Regions from separate parts of the Rhizobium sp. NXC24 genome, predicted to be linked through region 1. Evidence: predicted binding sites of a transcription regulator. Region 1 holds the regulator's gene; the other holds the start of a gene.
The links. Region 1 encodes LexA, which represses DNA repair genes until DNA is damaged. Its sites were predicted from a motif close to TGTTCNNNNTGTGTTCNG; they were not measured.
Positions count from the first base shown of each region.

Region 1 (3,566 bases):
CGCCTATTTCGATGGCACCGGCGCGAATGGCTTTGCCTATGGAACGCCGACACTATTGTCACCGACTGGTGATGTAGTTCAGGGATCGGTCCTCGACAAGGCGGATATCTGGCTTGCCGGTTTGCGCAGCCATATCGGCGATAGAATCAGGACGCTTTTGCCCGGAGACACCGGCGCCTTTGCGGCTTCGCTTGTCACCGATGAGAGACGAGCGATCTCAGACGATACGACGGAAGCGCTGCGGACCTCGGGTCTTGCGCATATCATCGCCATCTCCGGCCTGAACATGGCGCTCTCCGCGGGCATCTTTTATGTCGGTTTACGCTACGCCCTCAGTCTGTTTTTCGGCGTGGCACAGGCTTGGCCAACAAAGAAGATTGCGGCCTTCGGCGCGCTAGTTACAGTGACGGCTTATTATCTCATTTCCGGCTTCGGGGTATCCGCGGAGCGTGCCTTCATCATGATGGCTATCATGCTGATCGCCGTGCTCTTCGACCGACCATCCATTAGCCTGCGCAACGTGGCGCTATCGGCGATAGTCATTCTCATACTGTCGCCTTCGCAGGCGCTCGGACCAAGTTTTCAGATGTCTTACGCCGCGACCCTGGCGTTGGTGTCCGGCTATTCGCTCTGGGCGAGGAGGCCGCATCGGGAGAGCGTTCTCTCCCGGTTCCGGGTCATGCGTCCGCTGCTCTTCGTTTCCCGTTTCTTCGGAAGCATATTGTCGACCTCTTTTATAGGCGGCGCATCGACGGCAATCTTCTCGATAGAACATTTTCACCGGTTGGCGACATATGGCCTCGTTGCCAATCTGGCGGCTATGCCGGTCGTCTCCTTTGTCGTCATGCCGTTTGGCATGGCGGCGACGCTACTGATGCCATTTGGCGTTGATGCCCCTTTCTGGCAGATAACCGGCTGGGGACTTGATGTCGTCATCGTCATTGCCAAAACGGTTGCCGCCTGGGGCGGTAATATTCCCTTCGGCCGGCTGCCGGTCTGGCTGTTCCCGACGGTCATAGCCGGCTTCTTGCTGATGACCTTGCTGAGAACATGGCTGCGACATGCAGGTGCGCTCTTGATCACCGGTTCGGTCGCAGTCGTGGCGCTCGGCCCCGGTGTCCTGAAGCCTGATCTCATGATCTCCGAGGACGGCACGCTGGTCGCCTTGTTGCGCAACGGTGCGTTGACGACAAACCGCGAAAAACCGCCGGATTTCATCTTCGAGCAATGGCAAAGAGCATTGGCGATCACCGAGCAGCAACCGCCAACGATGCTTCCGCCGGATAGTCAGCTCCCCAAAATCAGCAAATCAGACAAGCATCGTCGCCTGAATTCCGAAGAACAGAGCGCCGTTCGAAAGGCGATGGATGCGGCATTAGACGCGGCCGGGCCGGGCGGTTTCGCCTGCCAAAAAGGTGCATGGTGCGTGGCAATGCTGGATAATGGCGACATGCTTGTCACCATTGAAGATGCCGCCTATCTCGCTCCGGCCTGCGACACGGCCAATATCGTCATCACCTCCGTACGGCTGCGTCTTGATCGCTGCCGCTCTGGCGCCACGCTCTTCACAGGTGCAACATTGCGCCGCACAGGGTCCATCGAAATGAGCCTTAGCACCGATAAACCGATAATGACGGCAGCGTTTGAAAACCTTTCGCGGCCATGGAGCCTGCATCGCTCCTACGACTGGCGAACAGACACTTTTGGCGCGCCGCTCAAGCCGGCGTCACCGGTCAGTGATAGCGGCGAATGAGACCGACGAGCTTGCCTTGTACCTTCACTCGATCCGGCCCAAAGATGCGGGTTTCGTAAGCAGGGTTTGCCGCTTCAAGCGCGATCGAGGCTCCCTTGCGGCGGAAGCGCTTCAATGTCGCCTCTTCATCATCGACGAGAGCGACGACGATGTCGCCGGGATTGGCGGTCGTGGCGTTGCGGATGATGACGGTATCGCCGTCAAAGATGCCGGCATCGATCATGGAGTCGCCCTTGACCTCCAGCGCATAATGCTCGCCGGAGCCGAGCATGTCGGCGGGAACGGTGATGTCGTGAGTATTGTTCTGGATGGCCGAGATCGGAACGCCGGCGGCAATGCGGCCCATGACGGGTACCGAAACCGAACTGTTGTTGTCCTCACTCACCGGCTTGGTGGGTGCGGGCGGCGGCACAAGTTGCGGCTTGCCAAGGCTACCCTCGATGACGCTTGGCGAAAAGCCGCGGCGAGGCTGCAGGCTCGGGCTATAGGCCTCCGGTAGCTTGATGACCTCCAGCGCCCGGGCCCGGTTCGGCAGGCGACGGATGAAGCCGCGTTCTTCCAAAGCCGTGATGAGACGGTGAATACCGGATTTGGACGCAAGGTCCAGCGCATCTTTCATCTCGTCGAAAGATGGCGGAACACCGGACTCCTTCATTCGTTCGTGAATGAAGAGAAGCAGTTCCTGCTGCTTGCGCGTCAACATCGTTTTGAACCTCGGGACTGAGAAGGTGTCGTGAAACAAATCCAGAACGGACACTATATGTTCCATATGTGTTCCGCAAGCCCTTAAATTTCGGTGAACATTTTGTAGGTGCATCAAATAAATGGGAACATAACAGGTCCCGGGCAGATGACTTTTTTCCCGGCACCTTCAAACTAAATAGCAGAAATATATGCGGAATCGGGCGAAGCAAAATTTCGGACGATCCCAAAACGGATTATCTCCAAGGCGGCGAAAAGCCATGTTCTTCGTTCTATAAGCTCTTTGGAGGACGACACTCTCCGAACCATGGAGAGCAAGCTATGGATCTGACTGGGAATCCGGATTTCTGAGGGGCCGGGATTGGTGCCATCCGTAGTAATATTCGATGGGATATCAATAGGTTGAACTTTTCCTCGAACTCCCGTGCCGGTGCTCGAGCAAGGTACGGTCGTTGGCGATCTGCCTTAGCATGCTGCGCCCGGCCAGAATCATCTCGACGAGAAAGGCCACAAAGGCGCCCATGAGTGCGAAGACGGCAAGGCCAAAGAGCCAGAGCAGCAATTGCTCGCGAAATTGCTGTCGAATTGCACCGCCCATGAGGCCGAGCGTCGCAAGGCATGTGAACACGCCCGATGCCGTGCCGAGCAGAACTGCGATCTCCAGCGCCAATGTTCGCCGTCGCAGATAATAGAGCTGCAGCAACCGCGTTTCATCCGGGTCCTCAGAGGTCACCCGTTCGAAAAGGCTGTTGACCCGGTCGGAGACGCGGGCGAGCCTGGCCGAGAAGACATTGAGGCACCCGGCGGTGCCCGCCAGCAGAAAGACCGGTGTCAGCGCTATTTGAATAACGTGCGCGGCAATAGACGTCAGATGGTCATTCAGCACATTGGATCTCCTTTCTGTCCAACGTCATCCGGTATCGGCTCCAGGGTTGTCGCCTTGCCAAAGAGGGCGCGGAGATGAGGCTGGTGACTGATCTCGCGCGAACGTTCAGGTCGGCGGCGCTGCCGATTGCGTCATTTGCTCAGCGATCTTCTTTCTCTGCAGTGTCATGGCTGCGATCGCGGCATCGGATTTTTCCTCGCCACCCACCTGCACTGTCGGCTGAGC
Region 1 is NZ_CP024311.1:1,857,733-1,861,298, forward strand. It holds gene NXC24_RS09160 (ComEC/Rec2 family competence protein) at 1-1,753, shown strand, start outside; gene lexA (transcriptional repressor LexA) at 1,734-2,456, opposite strand; gene NXC24_RS09170 (DUF2721 domain-containing protein) at 2,850-3,341, opposite strand; gene NXC24_RS09175 (mechanosensitive ion channel family protein) at 3,447-3,566, opposite strand, start outside.

Region 2 (3,566 bases), 1.9 Mb from region 1:
ACAGCGAGCGTGAGTGAAACGGTAAACAGCGCCAGGGCTGCAAACACGGTGATGCCGGCAAGCGCGATAAACAAGGAACGGATATTCTGCATGGTCGAGACCTCTCTACTCATGGCAATGTGGTCCTCTCTGTTTCTCTCTGCAAGAGGAGCATGGCTTTTTGTTGTCTTGCTTGTTGTTGTCTTGCGTGATGGCCGAAAGCGCGGCAAAACTGTATTATGAGCCGTCCCGCCCCTCCCCGTTCCGTCCGTCTGCGCCGCTCGGTGCTGAGTGTCCCTGCGATCAACCGCCGGGCTCTTGAGAAGATAGCCGATCTCGATTGCGATGCGGTCATCTTCGATCTCGAGGATTCCGTGGCGCCGGAGAAAAAGGCGGAAGCGCGGGAGAATTTGCGGGCTTTTTTCGCCGGCTCGCCGCCTGATAGCGAAGAAAAGGCCGGCAAGGAGCGCATCATCCGCATCAATACGCTATCGTCGGGCTTCGGTGCCGATGACCTGGAGTTGGTGCTGGCGCTCGAGCCGGATGCGGTGTTACTGCCCAAGATCGACGAGCCGCAGGATGTGACCGTTGTCAGCGATAGGTTTGCCGAGGCGGATGCGCCGGAGAGCCTGCGCATCTGGGCGATGATCGAGACGCCGCGCGGCGTCTTGAACGCCGCGGCAATCGCCGAGGCCGGGCGCACGGCGGGAAGCCGGCTCGATTGTTTGGTCGTCGGCCTCAATGATCTGCGCAAGGAGACCGATGTGTTGGCGCAGCCAGGCCGCGCCTATCTCGTGCCCTGGCTCATGCAGGTGATCCTGGCCGTCAGCGCCTACGGGCTCGACGCCATCGACAGTGTTTTCAACGATTTCAAGGATATGCAGGCAGTGGACGCCGAATGTGCCGAGGGCCGCGCTATGGGCTTTGCCGGTAAGATGTTGATCCATCCGAACCAGATCGAAGCCGCCAACCGGCATTTCGGCCCCGATGAAGCTGCCATTGCGGAGGCGGAAGCCATCATCGCCGCTTTCGCCGATCCGGCGGCGGCCGGCCTCAATGTCGTAAACCTCGGCGGACGCATGGTCGAGCGGCTGCATCTTGTCCAGGCGGAAAGGCTGGTCCATAAAGCTCGCCTGATTGCAGAACGCCATCGTCCTTCGACAGGCTCAGGATGAGGCTGATACGTATGAAAGACGACTTGATGAAACTCTACCGCTTCCTCACCGGCCCTGACGACGCTTCCTTCTGCCATAAGGTGACCGCGGCACTGAACAAGGGCTGGGAACTCTCGGGCTCGCCGACCTATGCCTTCAATGCCGCGACCGGCCTGATGCAATGCGGCCAAGCGGTCGTCAAGGACGTCGAAGGCAAGGATTACGATCCGGAAATGAAGCTTTCCGAGCAGTAAGCATAGCAGGATCGGTTCCTCACCGGTCCGTCGCTTCTTCGGCGCTCGCCTCGATGCGCTCCATGTCCTCGTCGCTCAGGCCGAAATGGTGGCCGATTTCGTGGATCAGGACGTGGGTGATGATGTCGCCGAGGGTTTCCTCGTTTTCCGCCCAGTAATCGATGATCGGCCGGCGATAGAGGCGGATCTTGTTCGGCATTTCCCCGGTTTGGGCGGTGAAACGCTCCGATATGCCGCGGCCTTCGAACAGGCCGAGCAGATCGAAGGGCGTTTCCAGCGCCATGTCCTCGAACACGTCGTCGTCGGGGAAATCTTCGATGAGGATGATGAGATTGCCGGTGAGCGAACGGAATTCGTCCGGCAGGTGGCTGTAAGCCTCCGTGGCCAGGGATTCGAATGTGCTGATCGAGGGGGCATGGCGGTCCCGCCAATCCTCGCTCTGGTCAATGCGGGCCATGAATGCTTCCTTCCTTAGCTGGTCATATAGAGCCTTTGTTTCGGTTTTTCGAGAGTGGATTCAGGCAGAGGAATATTTTCTCATAAAATGGTGTTGACTCTTCTTCCGACCTCTGGAATCCATAAGAACATAACAGGAACATAATTGATCTGGAGCTAACGTCATGGCCGAGGCCGCCGTGGCGCGGGAGACGCTTTTTGCCCTGCGTGAAACCATTGCCCGACTGGAAGGCAGGCCGATACCGGCGCTGGCTGCCGTGGCGCATGAGGCACGGGCAGCAGAGCCGGAGGTTGGTTCAGCCGATGCCGTCCAGCCGCTTGCGATAGGGGTTGCCGATCTCGACGAGGCGATGCAGGGCGGCGTGCCGCTCGATGCGCTGACGGAGATCCGCTCACTGGCCTTGCGGGATGCCGGAGCGGCCAGCGGTTTCACGCTTGCTCTCGCTGCACGGCTTAGAGCTCTCGCTGCGCGGCCTGGGGGGCAAGCCGCCGGCAAAACTGCGGCCGTATCGCCGGTTCTGTGGATCGGCGATACGGTCGCGGCGATGGAGGCCGGCCTGCCCTATGCGATCGGGATTCGGGATTTCGGATTGGAGCCGGCCGGTTTTCTGCAGGCATCGCCGCGCAAGCTGGAAGAGGCGCTATGGCTGGCGGAGGCGGCTCTCGTCAGTGCGGCCTTTGCGGTCGTCATTCTGGAGGTACGCGGCAATCCGGCCCGTTTCGGGCTGACGGAGAGCCGGCGGCTTGCGCTTCGGGCCAAGGCAGCGGGGCGGCCCTTGTTTCTGTTGCGTCAAGCGGGCGAGGAGGAGGCGAGCAGTGCTCTCTTCCGTCTCGCCGTCGAACCCGCGCCGGCCCTGGCGCGGCCCCTGCCGGACGGATCGCTACTTGGCGGCAGCATCGGTCATCCGGCCTTTCGTCTCACCCTGGAAAAGAGCCGCAACCCGGCACCCTTTTCCATAACCCTGGAGTGGAATGCCCATGACCGCCAGTTTGCCCCTGTCCTCGACACTCAGCGCCCTGCCTTTCCCGGCGAATACGCAGCGCATTCTGGCGCTGACCTTTCCGCATCTGCCGACCGACCGGATCGCCCGCAAGCGATGGGGTCTGTCCTGGCGTTCGACCGGTCGGCTTGAGGCGCCACCACTCGCCTGTGCCGGCAAGCTGAACAATGCCATGCGGCTCACCGCGCTCAATGAAAGGGCCGAGACGATCGGCCTGAAGCTTGCACAGGGCGTCGCCGAGGCGAAGGCGATCTGTCCCGCCCTTGACGTCGTCGAAGAGAATCCGGCCGCGGATCGCAAGCTGCTGGAGGCGATCGCCGATTGGTGCGATCGCTATACGCCGCTGGTGGCGATCGACGGCAAGGACGGGCTTTTCCTCGATATTACCGGCTGTGCCCATCTCTTCGGCGGCGAAGAAGCGCTGCTCGAGGATATTCTGATCCGGATTTCCCGGCTTGGTCTCGATGTCCGTGGCGCCATCTCCTCTGCGCCGGGTCTGTCCTGGGCGGTGGCCCGCTTCGACGAGAGCCGTGTCGTTCCTCCGGAAGCCATGGAAGAGGCGCTGGCGCCACTGCCGGTCGCCTCGCTCAGGCTTGGCGAGGAAACAGTCGCCGCATTGCAGAAGCTGGGATTGAAGCAGGTGGGCGATCTCCTGGCCGCACCGCGGGCGCCGCTGACCCGCCGTTTCGGCGCGCAACTCCTGTTGCGGCTCGATCAGGCCG
Region 2 is NZ_CP024311.1:4,116,950-4,120,515, reverse strand. It holds gene NXC24_RS20140 (hypothetical protein) at 1-92, opposite strand, end outside; gene NXC24_RS20135 (CoA ester lyase) at 219-1,154, shown strand; gene NXC24_RS20130 (DUF1737 domain-containing protein) at 1,181-1,387, shown strand; gene NXC24_RS20125 (metallopeptidase family protein) at 1,407-1,844, opposite strand; gene NXC24_RS35755 (hypothetical protein) at 2,008-2,976, shown strand; gene NXC24_RS20120 (DNA polymerase Y family protein) at 3,017-3,566, shown strand, end outside.
Region 2: the regulator LexA is predicted to act here: its motif matches at 1,968-1,985, upstream of NXC24_RS20125 (metallopeptidase family protein).